DNA from 2 places in the Rhizobium sp. YTUHZ044 genome. Region 2 is predicted to be linked to the other one. Evidence: riboswitches for the same ligand, from Rfam matches in the RefSeq annotation. Region 2 holds a riboswitch; the other holds the start of a gene.

Region 1 (7,334 bases), on a different replicon from region 2:
GGATCTGCTCGCGAAGCACGGAGTCCGGGCAATCCTTGATGCGCAGCTGGACGAGTTTGACGCCGAGTGGCACGAGACGCTCGACCCATTCGGCGTTGTCGACGATGAGATAGAAGGGGTCTAGCTTCATGAAAAGACTGCCTTTCCGATAACGGGAGTGGATGGGACGGCGATATCGCGTGGCTCCAGCGGTATGGCTCCATGCGCCAGGCGGCCGGCATCGATGGCAAGCGCGAAGGCCTCGGCAATGCTGGCGGGATCGCCTGCGCCGGCAACGGCGGTGTTGAGAAGGACGGCATCATAACCATATTCCATGACGGTGGCGGCATGAGACGGGCGGCCGATGCCGGCATCGATGATCAGCGGCACATCCGGAAAGTGCGCCCGGAACGATCGCAGCGCCATCGGGTTCAGCGGCCCCTGAGCGGACCCGATCGGCGCGCACCAGGGCATCAGCACGCGGCAGCCGGCTTCCAGCAGCCTTTCGGCGACGACAAGGTCGTCGGTCGTGTAGGGGAAGACCTGAAAGCCCTCGCCAGTGAGGATGCGGGCCGCCTCGACAAGGCCGAAGACGTCAGGCTGCAGCGTATCGTGATGTCCGATGACTTCGAGCTTGATCCAGTCGGTGCGGAAGACGTCGCGCGCCATTTTCGCCGTCAGCACGGCCTCCTGCACGCTGTGGCATCCGGCCGTATTCGGCAGCACGCGCACGCCAAGTTCGCGGATCAGATCGAAGAAGGCGCCGCCCGCTTTGCCGCCGACGGCTTCGCGGCGAAGCGAAACGGTGACGATCTCGGTCTTCGAGCGCTTGACCGCTTCTGCAAGGACAGCTGGAGACGGATAGCGGGCGGTCCCGAGTAGCAGTCGGGAGCGGACTTCAACATCATAAAGTTTCAGCATCTCAGCCTCCTTGCATGGGTGAGAGAATTTCGATGCGGTCGCGTTCGCCGAGCCTGAAATCGGCGCGGTCCTCGCGGTGCACCAGCTCGCCGTTGACTGCGGTTGCCAGCCATTCGCCTTCGTAGTCGAGAGCGAGGAGAAGATCTGCGAGCGTCGCGGCCGCGACCTCCTGTTCCTCACCATTGATGATGAAGGTCATGATGCCCTCCTTTCCGGTTGATTGCCTTCGCCAAGAAGAAGCCGCGCCACCTCGCCTGCCATGGCAGGCGCCAGCAGAAAACCGTGGCGGTAGAGACCATTGACATGGACTGTGCGCCCTTCCTGCGTCACACGCGGCAGATTGTCGGGATAAGCCGGCCGCACGCCTGCGCCGGTTTCCGTCACCCGTGCCTCGCCGAAGGCAGGATTGAGGGTGTAGGCGGCATTCAGCAACTCCATCAGCGAACGCGCGGTGATAGGGCCGGTATCGTCACTTTCGATCATCGTCGCCCCGATCATGAAACGATTTCTTTCGCGCGGCACGATATAGATCGGATGGCGCGGATGCAGCAGGCGAACGGGGCGAGAGAGAGTCACTTCGTTCGTTTCGACGCAGAGCATCTCTCCGCGAACGCCGCGCAAGCCGGGCAGAAGGCCGATCTGAGCAGCCCCGGTGCAGTCGATCACCCGATCGTAATGGGCAAGGTCAGCATCGCCCGTGGTGCCGAATGTGAGACGCATGCGGGCTTCTTCAAGTCCGGCGGCCAGCCCCGCGAGTGCCTGCCGTGGATCGAGATGCGCTTCCTGCGGAAAGAACAATGCCCTGCGGAAGCGGCCGGCGAGATCCGGTTCAAGAGCCGCGATCGCCTGCTCGTCCAGCCATTCCCATCCGCTTGTCCGGCGACAAAAGCGGTCGAGTTCGCCGGCATCGCGCCCGGCCGCCACGACAAGCGTTCCCCGACGATTGATATGGCCGGGTAGTGCTGCCTCCCACCAATCGGCGGCAAGACGGCCGAGCGCCAGGACCGGCTCCTCCGCGCTTTCCCTTTCGCACCATGGGGCCAGCATGCCGCCGGCAAAGCCGGAAGCGCCTGCACCGATCCGGTCGGCTTGATCAGCGACGTTGACCCGGAAACCATGTCGATAGAGCTGCCAGGCAACGGTGAGGCCGGCAACGCCGGCCCCCTTGACGAGAATATGCATCGTCATTCTCCGGCAGGCGTTTTCGCGGCCTCGGCGACCGGCATGTAGAGATCGCCGCCATCACGATACCTGGCAGCCATCGCTTCCAGTCCTTCTTTCTGAGCTTCGGCGCGAATGTCGTGGGAAATGCGCATGGAACAGAATTTCGGGCCGCACATCGAACAGAAATGCGCCACCTTGTGCGCCTCTTTCGGCAGGGTCTCGTCATGGAAGGAACGCGCCGTATCCGGGTCGAGCGAGAGGTTGAACTGGTCTTCCCAGCGAAATTCGAAGCGCGCCCGCGACAGTGCATCGTCACGGATGCGGGCGGCCGGATGGCCCTTGGCAAGGTCGGCGGCATGCGCGGCAATCTTGTAGGTGATGACACCGGTCTTGACGTCGCTGCGGTCGGGCAGGCCCAGATGCTCCTTCGGCGTGACGTAGCAGAGCATCGCCGTTCCGAACCAGCCGATCATCGCGGCTCCGATGCCGGAGGTGATGTGATCGTAACCGGGGGCGATGTCGGTCGTCAGCGGCCCGAGCGTATAGAAGGGAGCCTCGCCGCAGACCTTAAGCTGCTTGTCCATGTTCTCCTTGATCTTGTGCATCGGCACGTGGCCAGGGCCTTCGATCATCACCTGGCAATCCCTGGCCCAGGCAATCCGGGTCAGTTCGCCGAGGGTTTCGAGCTCGGCAAATTGCGCTGCGTCGTTGGCATCGGCGATCGAGCCGGGGCGAAGGCCGTCTCCAAGCGAGAAGGACACGTCGTAGGCACGGCAGATGTCGCAGATTTCCTCGAAATGCTCGTAGAGGAAGCTCTCCTTGTGGTGATGCAGACACCACTTGGCCATGATCGAACCGCCGCGTGAGACTATGCCGGTGACACGATTGACGGTGAGCGGGATATAGGCAAGCCGCACGCCCGCATGAATGGTGAAATAATCGACCCCCTCCTCGGCCTGTTCAATCAGCGTATCGCGATAGACTTCCCACGTGAGATCCTCGGCTATGCCGTTCACCTTTTCCAGCGCCTGGTAGAGCGGCACCGTTCCGATCGGAACCGGCGAATTGCGGATGATCCATTCCCGGATGTTGTGAATGTTGCGGCCGGTGGAAAGGTCCATGACCGTGTCGGCACCCCAGCGGATTGCCCAGACCATCTTCTCCACCTCTTCCGCCATCGACGAGGTAACGGCCGAGTTGCCGATATTGGCGTTGATCTTCACCAGGAAATTCCGGCCGATGATCATCGGTTCGGCCTCCGGATGGTTGATGTTGGCTGGAATGATCGCCCGGCCGGCTGCCACTTCCTGCCGCACGAATTCGGCCGTCACGAAATCGGGAACGTCAGCGCCAAAGCTCTCGCCGTCGCGAGCGAGCGCCTCCTTCGTGGCCTGCCGGCCAAGGTTTTCGCGGATGGCGATGAACTCCATTTCCGGCGTGACGATGCCGGCACGCGCATAGGCGAGCTGGGTGACGGCGCGGCCGGCCTTTGCCTTCAGCGGCGTGCTGCGAAGGGGGAATTCCGGCGTCAGCCGTTCGCCTGTGGCAAAACCATTGTCTTCAGGCTTCACCACACGGCCTTCATAGGCTTCGACGTCGCCCCGCGCCCTGATCCAGCTCTCGCGCAAACGCGGGAGCCCGGCGTCGATCGAGACCGTATGTGTCGGGTCGGTATAGGGGCCGGAGGAGTCATAGACCGTTACCGGCGGTTCGCCCGAGGTCGGGTGAAGGCTGATTTCGCGCATCGGCACGCGCAGATCCGGATAGAGCGTTCCGGGCTTGGCGATCTTGGTCGAGCCCGGAAGCGGGCCGGTGGTGACGACCGGAGTAAGCTTGGGTGCAACAATATTCATGGGTGAGGCTCCAAGGTTTGACGTTTGGAGACCCAGTTCCAGAGTTGGAATGATGAAAAGACGCCTCAAGCAACAAAGCGAAATCCGCCCGACAGCCGCAGCGTCCGCACCGTCCCTACGCCAGTATGAACTGGATCAGGTTCAACGGGTCACTGCGCCACAACAGGCAAAGCCGTATTGTTCAGCAGAATCTCAGCCCCTTGCCGGGACACCCCTGGTGAATGCTCGGCATCAAAGACCGGAGTGGCCCTGATGTCAAGCCGACCCTCACGGGCTCTCATCAGGACCTTTTTAGTCGGCGGCCAGACATGGTGCTGGGCATCACTAGCGTTGCGGCTGCCACCAAGGAAACACCGTCAAAACGACGGAGGCAGCGCCTGGTATTTTCAGCGAGCAATATTGCCATCGGGACGGGCGGTCGTTTTCCTGAGATTCAGCAGCCTAGCGTTCGACAGCCTTAGTGGGACCAGAACAAGAGCAGTCCGAAATCGTACGCTAAGGGCGAACGGAATGAGAACCTATGCGACCCGTCGTAGCCCGGCTGGCAGACGGAGCGATCGAAATCCGTTCGGCATCTGATGTTCGGCATCCCAGGTGTAGATGCCGGTAAGGTTGATATGCTCCCAACTGAGCGGCGAGATGTGTCGCGCTCCATCCAACCGGCCGCTTCGTCTTCGTCATCAGCGAGCTGAACTCGACCGTCGCGAGCTACCGGATCGATGCCGGTGGTTCATCACTGGAAGAAATCGCCGTCTATCCGACAGTGCCGGAAGGAGCCGCGGCTGGAAACCACGCTTCCGACCTGCAGATTTCCAGCGACGGGCGGTTCCTCTATGGCGCCAATCGCGGCCATGACAGCATCGCGATCTTCGAGATCGACGCGGAAACCGGCAGACTTTCGCGCAAGGTTCAGGTGCCCTGCGGGGGCCGCACGCGGCGCAACCTGGCAATCGCCCCGCAGGGCGATCACCTGCTTTGCGCCAATCAAGATAGCGACGTCGTGACCATCTTCACCCGTAACGCTGAAACCGGAGCGCTCAGCGACAGCGGCAAAACAATCCGCATCGGCACACCGATGTGCCTGCGTTTCGCCAAGGCCTGACGCGCAATCTCAGTGTTTCAGGATCTGGCTGAGGAACAGCTTGGTCCGCTCGTGCTGCGGATTGGAGAAGAAGGCATCGGGCTTGGCCTCCTCAACGATCTGGCCGGAGTTCATGAAGATCACCCGGTCGGCGACGGCGCGGGCGAAACCCATTTCGTGGGTGACGCAGACCATCGTCATGCCGTCCTTCGCCAGACCCGTCATCGTCTCCAGCACCTCCGAGACCATCTCCGGATCGAGCGCCGAAGTCGGCTCATCGAAGAGCATCACGGCCGGCTGCATGCAGAGCGAGCGGGCAATCGCCACACGCTGCTGCTGGCCACCGGAAAGCTGGATCGGATATTTGTTGGCCTGTTCGGGAATGCGGACCCGCTCAAGGAATTTCAGGGCGGTCTTCTTGGCCTCCGCTTCCGGCACGCCTTTGATCCACATCGGCCCCACCATGCAGTTCATCAGCACGGTCATGTGCGGGAAGAGATTGAAGTGCTGGAACACCATGCCGACATTCTTGCGGACTTCGCCGACGTTGCGCATCTTGTTGTGGAGCGTGATGCCGTTGACGGTGATCTCGCCCTCCTGATGCGCCTCCAGCCGGTTGAAGCAGCGGATCAGCGTCGACTTGCCGGAGCCAGAAGGGCCGCAAACGACGATGCGCTCACCCTTGCTGACCGTCAGGTTGATCTCGGTCAGCACCTGGAAGCTGCCGTACCACTTGGACACGTTCTTGGCTTCGATGATCTTGTCGCCGTTCATCGGATTTTGCTCCTGGCGTAGTGACGCTCGATGCGGGATTGGATGAGCTCGAGGCAGATCGACATGATCCAGTAGAGCATGGCGGCGGAGATCAGCATTTCCATGTGCTGGAAGGTCTTCTGCCCGAGCGTGCGGGCAAGAAACATCAGTTCCCAGACGCCGATCACAGAGACCAGCGAACTGTCCTTCAGCATCGAGATGAATTGGTTGCCGGTCGGCGGGATGATGACCGGCAGCGCCTGCGGCAGGATAATCTTGCGCATGGTGATGCCGAAGCCGAAGCCGATCGAGCGCGAGGCTTCCCACTGGCCGCGGTCGATGCTCTGGATGCCCGAACGGAAAATCTCCGTCATGTAGGCGCCGTAGCAGAGCGACAGGGCGAGGATACCGGCCGGCACCGCGTCGATGACGAAGCCAAGCTGCGGCAGGCCGAGATAGATCAGATAAACCTGCATCAGCAGTGGTAGGCCGCGGAAAAACGAGGTGTAAAAGCTGGCGATCGCATAGGCAAAGCCATTGGTCGACAGCTTCGCGACGGAGCCGAGAATGGCGATTGCTGAAGCGATGATTATCGAGACGGCCGAGACATATATCGTCGTCACCAGACCTTGGGTGATCATAAAGGGCAGTTTTTCGACGATGAACGGCAGGCTTAGATGAAATGTCGCGAAGAAGGCGAGGAACAGCAGCAGCAGCTCCAGCCAGACGACAGCGATCTGCACCCTAAGCGGAGCGAAGCCGATCAGCACGACATTGAGCACGAACATGACGGCGATGACGAAGGCAATCGCGAAGCGTCCGTAGAGGCCGCTAGCAGCGGGATCGCCGATCACGGGGCGCATCAATTCGCCCATCGCCGTGCCGGTCATGTTGAACATCAGGAAGAAAGCCAGCACGACCGCAAACATCGTCGCGATGAACCACGGCTTGTGGACGAGCACTTCAGACTCGACTGTATCGGGATAAAGCATCTCTTGTCCCTTGCGGCAAATCGACGGTCCGGCTGCCCGGACCGTCTTGTTCTGGCGGCGGTTATTTTACGACCGTGTAATCCACGCCGTACCACTTTACCGAAAGCTTGCTGAGCGTGCCGTCAGACTGCATACCCTTCACGGCCTCGGCGATCTTATCGTTGAACTCCTTGTCTCCGTGTTCGATGGCAACGGCGAGCGGCTCGTAGAAGACCGGGTCGCCGACCTGCTTGATCGGATAACCGGCCTTCACCGCATCCAGAATGCTCGGCAGCGAGGAGACGACGGCATCGAGGCGGGTGCCGTCACCGAGGCGCAGGTCGTCGAAAGCGGTGGTCGAGTTGGCGTAGGACTTCACTTCCTTCGGCTTGAGCTCGTATTTGAACGAAGGCGCGCCGGCGGCATCGAGCGTCAGGTCGCCCTTGGCATAGGCTTCGAAGGTCGAGGTTGCGGTGGTGCCGACGACCTTGCCATCGAGGTCGGAAAGCTTGGTGGCCTTGCTGTCCTTATGAACGGCAACGGCAGCCGGCGTGTAATAATAAACGGCCGGGAAATCGAAAATTTCGGCGCGCTTCTTGGTCGGCGTCATCG
Region 2 (7,334 bases):
TGCCGACGGCGCGGCGGAATTTCACATCGTTGAAGGCCTTCTTGTTGTTCTCGTTCGCCGTTTCCAAATTGAACAGGAAGGCGACCATGCTGCTCGGTGAATACCAGTAGTGAAAATGCTCCGGGTCTTTGGAGACATAGACATTATCGATATCGGGAATGAAGGAGACGCCCCAGTCGAGCGTGCCGTCGGCGGTTGCCGTCAGGATCTGGTTATTATCGGCAAGCTGCGGGAAGCGAATGCAATCGACCTTCAGGTGCGCGTTGTCCCAGTAATTCGGGTTGCGGCACTGGTCGTAGGTCTGGCCGGTGAAGCGCGGCACCTCGGTCAGCGGACCGCTGCCGACCGGGTTTTCGTTGGCGAAGGTGACGGGATCTGCGACATCCTTCCAGACATGTTCGGGAACGATCGGCAGCTGCGAGATCTGCTCGGCGGCGAGCGAGCTCGGATTGGCGAGCGTGAAGCGCACCGTCTGGCCGTCGACGGCCTGAACCTCGGTGACGAACGTCCAGATGCTGACGAAATCGAGCGCCGGGAATTTCTTCAGATAGTCATAGGTGAACTTGACGTCGGCTGCGGTCAGCGGCTCGCCATCCGACCATTTCAGGTCGGGGCGCAGCTTGAACTCTATGCTCTTCAGGTCGTCGGAGAGCTTGAAGCTTTCGGCCAGGCGGTAGACCGGCTTGTTGCTGTCGAAGCGATTGAAAATAACGAGCGGCTCGTAGATGAAGTCGAGCGTCGACTGGCGCGCCGAGGTCTGGTTGAACGGGTTGAAGTTGCGAACCCAGGTGGTCGCCGGCTCGATATTCGCCGTCAGGACCGTCTGCGCCATGGCGGATCCCGAAATCAGCGTGAGTGCTGCGGCCCCAAGAAGATATTTTTTCATGTTCCATTCCCCTTCTTCTTATACGTGAAAAATGATGTGCCGGTCAGGCGGCCGGCACGCTGGCAAACATGTCTTCGACTTGCCGGTGAGCGGCGCGATAATCGATCTTGAGATTGCCGAGGCGGGCCTTGCCGGCGGCGATGCGCTTGAGAGCGGCGTCGGTCAGCGGGCGGGCGGCCTTGGCTGCGGCTTCGCTTTCCCTGACGTCACCGTGGCTGTGGAGGGCGATATCGAAGCCCGCGTCGAGCACTTGGGCGACGCGTTCCGGCAGGGTGCCGGAGAGCGACTGCATGAAGATGCAATCGGATATCAGCACGCCCTCATAGCCCATCTCCTTGCGGATCAGGTCGTGCATAACAGGCGAGATCGAAGCTGGCAGCTCGGCGTCGTAGGCCGAATAGACGACATGGGCGACCATGGCCCAGGGCGTATCCTTCAGCGCGACGAAGGGTTTGAAATCGGTGGCGATGAGCGTTTCGCGGCTGGCATCGACCACCGGACGTTCTTTGTGGGAGTCGAGCGTGGCCCGGCCATGGCCGGGAATGTGCTTCATGACGGGCATATTGCCGGTCTCAAGCAGGCCGTCGACCACCTCGCGACCCAGGGCGGCGATGAAATCGGGATCGGGGCCGAAGGAGCGGGCGCCGATGACCGCACTCGTCGTCTCGAAGACGAGGTCGAGAACGGGCGAGCAGCCGCTGGAAAGGCCGAGTTCCGTCATCATCGCACCCATGGCCTGGGAGGAAAGGCGCAGTGCTTTTTTTCCGAGATCGAAATCGCGGCGCGCCAGTTCGGCGAACTGACCGAAGCTGCGGAAGAGTGGCCAGGGGCCGGCGTCGAGATGCTGGACGCGGCCGCCTTCCTGGTCGGTGAAGACAGGCGCATCGTCGCGGCCGACGGCTTCGCGAAAGCGCTCGATCAGCCGCCTCGTCTGCTCCGGCTCGCGCTGATTGCGCCGCCCGACGAAAAGGCCGAGCGGGTTGGTGTCGCGAAAGAGCGCGAATTCATCATCCGAAATGATGGGATTCGGAAGCCCGACAAAAAGGGCAAGCGGGGTCGAGGACAATTCTGGTGCTCCGGTATCAGCTGATCATTTCGGCGCGCTTCGCAGCATGCCTTCGTAAATGCCCTTGTCGGGGGCAGGGATGGCGACTGCACCCGCGGTGCTGGCGTAGAAGTCGACGGGGCCGGCATCGCCGATGAAGGCGTAGGCATGGCCGAGCGTCTTCATTGTCTCAAGGCAGGCGGAAAACAGCGCGAGGCCGATGCCCCTGCCGCGTGCTCCGGAATCGACGCCGGTCGGGCCGAAGAAGCCACGCGCCGTGGTGTCGTAGCAGGCAAAGCCAAGCAACTTGCCGCCTTCGACTGATATCAGGCAGGCGACGGGCTGGCGGGAAAAAGCGACCGAAACCTCGCTCGCCCAATTCTCGCTGAATTGTTCGCGAACCCAGTTGACCACGAGGTGCAGTTCCGCAGGAAGAGCCGGACGGATGGAGGCGCCGACGACGTCAGCCCGCTCTTTCAGTTCGGCGAGCCTAGTGGAATATAAGCTCACAAGCAGGTCCGGCACCCGTCTCTCCTCTGGATGTTCCGTTATTGCGGAATATATCCCCTTTTAATGTCATAGACTTGGCCATCTCAGAAGGCTTGTCAACAGGGATTTTCTTGGACGCGACTGTTCTCGTTGCGGCCTCGACGTGCGGTATGGGTCCAATGCAAAACGGCCCGGAACAAGCCGGGCCGTTTTACATTTGCATCTGTTTGCCGATGCCAGCGCCTATTCGCCCTCTTGCCAGAGCGCGTGGAAATGCTGCACCGGACCGTGGCCGGAGCCGACGCTGAGCTTTCCGGCGGCTGCGACCGCGCCGGCGAGATAGTCCTTGGCAATGGCAACAGCCCCTGGCGTCGAGTCGCCTTTGGCGAGTTCGGCGGCCAGCGCGCTGGACAGCGTGCAGCCGGTGCCGTGGGTATTCTTGGTCGGCACGCGTCGCGCCTCGAACCAGTGCAGGCCGTCGGCAGTGGCAAGCACGTCGGGGCTTTCGTCACCGTCGAGGTGTCCGCCCTTGACCAGCACGGCGGCCGGACCAAGGGCGCGCAGCCGCTCGGCCTGGGCGGCCATCTCGGCCCGGTTTGTCGCGACCGGCTGGTGCAGAAGTGCGGCGGCTTCCGGCAGGTTCGGGGTGAGAAGCGTGGCAAGTGGCAGCAGCCGCCTGGTCAGCACGTCGACCGCTTCAGGTGCGAGCAGGGCGGCGCCCCCCTTGGCGATCATCACCGGGTCGAGAACGACGGGGATGCCACGCCGGTGCGCGAGGGCTGCGGCAACGGCCTCGGCGATGCCGGCATTGGCGATCATGCCGATCTTGACGGCGTCGACGCGCACATCGGCAAAGACGGCATTGATCTGGTCGGCGACGAATTGCGGCGGCACCAGATGCACGCCGCTCACCCCTTGCGTGTTCTGCGCCGTCAGCGCGGTCAGCACCGCCATGCCGTAGACGCCGCGGGCGGAAAAGGCCTTGAGATCGGCCTGGATGCCGGCGCCGCCCGAGGGATCGGAGCCGGCGATGGAGAGAACGTTGCGGATCATGGGCGGACCTTTCGGATTTCTGCGGCGATGCGGCGCGTGGCCGCCTCGGGGTCCGGCGTGCCGGCGATGGCTGAGACGACGGCAAGCCCATTGGCGCCTGCGGCAAATACCTCGGCCACGTGGTTCGCCTTGAGGCCGCCGATGGCGACTGACGGCACCGGCGAAGCCTTCACCAGCCTTGCCAGACCGTCAAAGCCGATCGGCTGCTTGTGGTCGGCCTTGGTCGGTGTCGCAAAGACCGGTCCGACGCCGGCATAATCGACGATACCGGGATCGACGGCGCTAGCAAGCGGCGCTGTCTCGACCGAGAGGCCGAGGATCATCCCGGGACCGATCATCGTCCGTGCCGTGCGCGCGTCCATGTCCTCCTGGCCGATATGCAGGCCGTCGGCACTTATGGCGATCGCCGCCTCGACATCGTCGTTGACGATGAGCAGGGCGCCGGTTCCCGCAAGCGCTTGTTTCAAGGCTCGGCCGGTCTCGATCATTCTGGTCGTGCCCGCATGTTTGTCGCGCAGTTGCACCATCGTGGCGCCGCCGGCAACGGCAAGGCGCGCGGTCTCGACCATGCCGATCCCGGCGCAGAGTTCGGGGTCGAGGACGAGATAGAGCGAAAGGTCGAAAACCTTCATACGGCCGAAATCCTTGCCCGGGCATCGAGCGTTTCGGCGTCCAGGGCTGACAGCGCATCGAGGAAACGCCAAGCGAAGGAGCCGGGGCCGGCCGCCCCGAGGGCGGCATCCTCGCCCGCGACGGAGAAGGTCGCAAGGGCCGCAACTGTCGCCCCGAACGTATCCTCAGGGGCGGTCGCGGCAAAGGCGCCGATCAGGCAGGTGAGCGAGCAGCCGAGTGCGGTGACCTGCGGCATCAGGACCGATCCGCCTTTGATGCGCACGGCTCTTTCACCATCGGTGACGAAATCGGCCGCACCGGTGACGGCGACCACCGCCCGCTGCCGCTCGGCGAGCCGCCGCGCCGAGCCTTCCGCCTGCTCGACCGGGTCGCGGCTGTCGACGCCCTGGCCGCGGCTCTCTCCGCCGGCAAGGGCGATGATCTCGGAAGCATTGCCGCGGATGATCGTCGGCTTCAGCGCCAGGAGATCGGCGACCGCTCCGCGGCGGAAGGCCGTCGCGTAATGCGCGACCGGATCGAGGACCCATGGTTTGCCGGCTGCGTTGGCGGCCCTCGCCGCCGTCTGCATGCCTTCGATCCATTGCGTCGAAAGCGTGCCGATGTTGATGGTCAATGCATTCGCGATGCCGGCGAATTCGCCGGCTTCTTCAGCGGCGTGCACCATGGCGGGCGAGGCGCCCGACGCAAGCAGAACATTGGCCGCGATGTTCATGGCGACATAATTGGTGATGCACTGGACGAGCGGCGGCTTTTCGCGCATCGCCTTCAGCATGGCTCCCGACGTGATCTTGTTTTGCATGGCGCCCCTTTCAGGCGGGGGCGGGCACGGGGCAATTCGTGCGGGCGAAACCGCGACCCCGAGCGACTCCCTCCGCCGGCATTATCCGGTTCAGGTTCGAAGGGTGCTTCTCAGCCCGTCTGTCGACGGGCGCCCCTGTCTCTCATCGCGCTCTTTTTCGCAGAGAACGGGGCGGATGTCATCTCGAAAATGAGGGTTCGGTACTCTCCTTGCGGCTGCGCTTTAGGCGTGAACGTTGCTGCTCAGGAATGCAATCCCGATCGCATCCTATCCGGCTAACTCAAATCGTGAAGATCCGTCGTAATCGCCGGCCCGATCGAAAACTCCGAAAACCGCACCCTCAACCCGCTGCGCTCCGGCGTGCAGGCCGCCGGCCCGACTTCATAGCGGTCGGCAGCCGGGAAGGGCGCTAGCCGCAGCAGCGGCCAGCGGCTGCCGTCGCGGGAGGCCTGGATGCGCATGGCGCCGCCTGCAACGGTGACGCGGATGTGGAAATCTTCGAGTTCCTTGAAGGGCTGGGACACCGACCAGTCGGATCTGCCGTCGGTGACGACGGCGCTGAGGAAGGCTTCGCCGTCGGTGAATTCGACGCCTGACTTCACCCAGCGTGTTTCGTCGAGGCGCACCATCAGGCCGGCCTGATCGTAGAGGGTGCGGAATTCGCCCTGGATGCGGATCTCGGCGGTGAAGCTGTCACCGGTGGGAAAAGCGAGGAAATGGCCGTTGTCGCGGGTGAAGCCGTAATAGGTTTCGCACCAAAAATCGGTTTTCTCGTCGGTCGTCAGGGTGAGGCTGGTTTCGTCTGCGCGCCAGCTGGCCGGCTCGTTCAGCCACTTTCCTTTGTTGAAATCGATGCTCATCCCGTTCTCCCGTTCTGTTGAAGCCTGACCGCAGGCGACCACCTGACTTTGGCATATCATGCCGCTTTCATGCAGCGCAGACAGCCGCAGATGAAGATGGTGCTTTTTCGGCGTCGCGCTATCCGCGGCTGCATAATCCGTCGCCCGCGCTTGACAGGATCGATCCAGTTCTTATTCTGTTACAAAAAGATGAATTGCATAATAATGGAACTAAACGGGAGCCATCACATGAAAACACTGGTCGCATTCCTGCTCGGTACCGCGCTCGTCGCCCTGCCGTCCGCCCTGCTTGCCCAGGAAAAGGGCGGCGTCATCAATGTCGCGACGATCGGCGAGCCGCCGACGCTCGATCCGATGTCGTCGACGGCTGATCTTGTCGGCATCGTCACCCAGCATATTTTCGAAACGCTCTACACCTTCGACAAGAGTTGGAACGTCACGCCGCTGCTGGCCGAAAGCCTGCCGGAGATCAGCGCCGACGGCAAAACCTATACGATCAAGCTGAGGACCGGCATCAAGTTCCACGACAATACAGACATGACGTCCGAGGATGTTGTCGCCTCGCTTGGCCGCTGGACGAAGATCGCCTCGCGCGGCAAGCAGGTGGCGGGCTTCATCGGCAAGATCGCCGCGACCGATCCTTCGACCGTCACCATCACCCTGAAGCAGCCCTATGCGCCGCTGACCTCGTTGCTCGCCTTCAACAATTCGGCGGCGATCATCATCCCTTCCGAAAAGCAGGACGAACCGATGAAGGAATTCATTGGCACCGGCCCCTATATGCTGAAGGAGCGCAAGGCCGACCAATATATCCAGCTCGTCCGCTTCGACGGCTATAAGTCACGCGAGGGCGACGGCAATGGTTACGGCGGCGCCCGCCATCAATATCTCGATGAAATCCGCTTCGTGCCGGTGCCGGATCCGAACACCCGCGTCGAGGCCGCCATTTCGGGCCAATATGATTATGTCGACTCGATCGCGGTCGAATCCTACGACAAGCTGAAGGCGTCGACTGCCTCGCAGCCGGTCATGCTGAAGCCCTTCGGTTATCCGGTCTTCGTCTTCAATACGAAGGAAGGTGTGGCTGCCAACGTCGAGGTCCGCAAGGCGATCCGCCAAGCGCTCAGCATGGAAGACATGCTGGCGGCAGCCTTCGGCAGCAAGGATTTTTATGCGCTCGACGGCGCCATCTACCCCAAGACCTTTGCCTGGTCGACGGATGCCGGCGTCGAGGGCGCCTATAATGTCGCCGATCCGGAAGGGGCGGCGGCTGCCGCCAAGAAAGCGGGTTACAACGGCGAGCCGATCCGCATCCTGACCAGCCGTCAATACGAGTTCCATTACAAGATGGCGCAGGTCGCCGCCGAATATCTGAAGCTTGCCGGCTTCACCGTCGATATGCAGGTGGTGGACTGGGCGACGCTGACGCAGCGCCGCACCGATCCGAAGCTCTGGGATATCTATATCACCCACAGCCCCTTCCTGCCGGAGCCGGCCCTCATCGGCTCGCTCTCGACCAGTTCGCCGGGCTGGTGGGACACGCCAGCCCGCAAGGCCGCCGTCGATGCC

The links. A riboswitch is a leader RNA that binds a small molecule or an ion and turns the genes downstream of it on or off. The one in region 2 is predicted to bind thiamine pyrophosphate.
Region 1: it holds a riboswitch for thiamine pyrophosphate, as region 2 does, so the genes downstream of both, thiC (phosphomethylpyrimidine synthase ThiC) here and thiM (hydroxyethylthiazole kinase) in region 2, are expected to answer to the same signal.

Annotation. Positions count from the first base shown of each region.
Region 1 is NZ_CP101431.1:102,064-109,397, forward strand. It holds gene NL154_RS31235 (thiamine phosphate synthase) at 1-130, opposite strand, end outside; gene NL154_RS31240 (thiazole synthase) at 127-900, opposite strand; gene thiS (sulfur carrier protein ThiS) at 902-1,099, opposite strand; gene thiO (glycine oxidase ThiO) at 1,096-2,082, opposite strand; gene thiC (phosphomethylpyrimidine synthase ThiC) at 2,085-3,917, opposite strand; TPP riboswitch at 4,012-4,143, opposite strand; gene NL154_RS31260 (lactonase family protein) at 4,606-5,019, shown strand; gene NL154_RS31265 (amino acid ABC transporter ATP-binding protein) at 5,029-5,772, opposite strand; gene NL154_RS31270 (amino acid ABC transporter permease) at 5,769-6,743, opposite strand; gene NL154_RS31275 (transporter substrate-binding domain-containing protein) at 6,805-7,334, opposite strand, start outside.
Region 2 is NZ_CP101428.1:381,436-388,769, forward strand. It holds gene NL154_RS27155 (ABC transporter substrate-binding protein) at 1-886, opposite strand, end outside; gene NL154_RS27160 (glycoside hydrolase family 3 N-terminal domain-containing protein) at 930-1,952, opposite strand; gene NL154_RS27165 (GNAT family N-acetyltransferase) at 1,977-2,456, opposite strand; gene thiD (bifunctional hydroxymethylpyrimidine kinase/phosphomethylpyrimidine kinase) at 2,664-3,473, opposite strand; gene thiE (thiamine phosphate synthase) at 3,470-4,105, opposite strand; gene thiM (hydroxyethylthiazole kinase) at 4,102-4,905, opposite strand; TPP riboswitch at 4,956-5,052, opposite strand; gene NL154_RS27185 (DUF1349 domain-containing protein) at 5,181-5,765, opposite strand; gene NL154_RS27190 (ABC transporter substrate-binding protein) at 5,994-7,334, shown strand, end outside.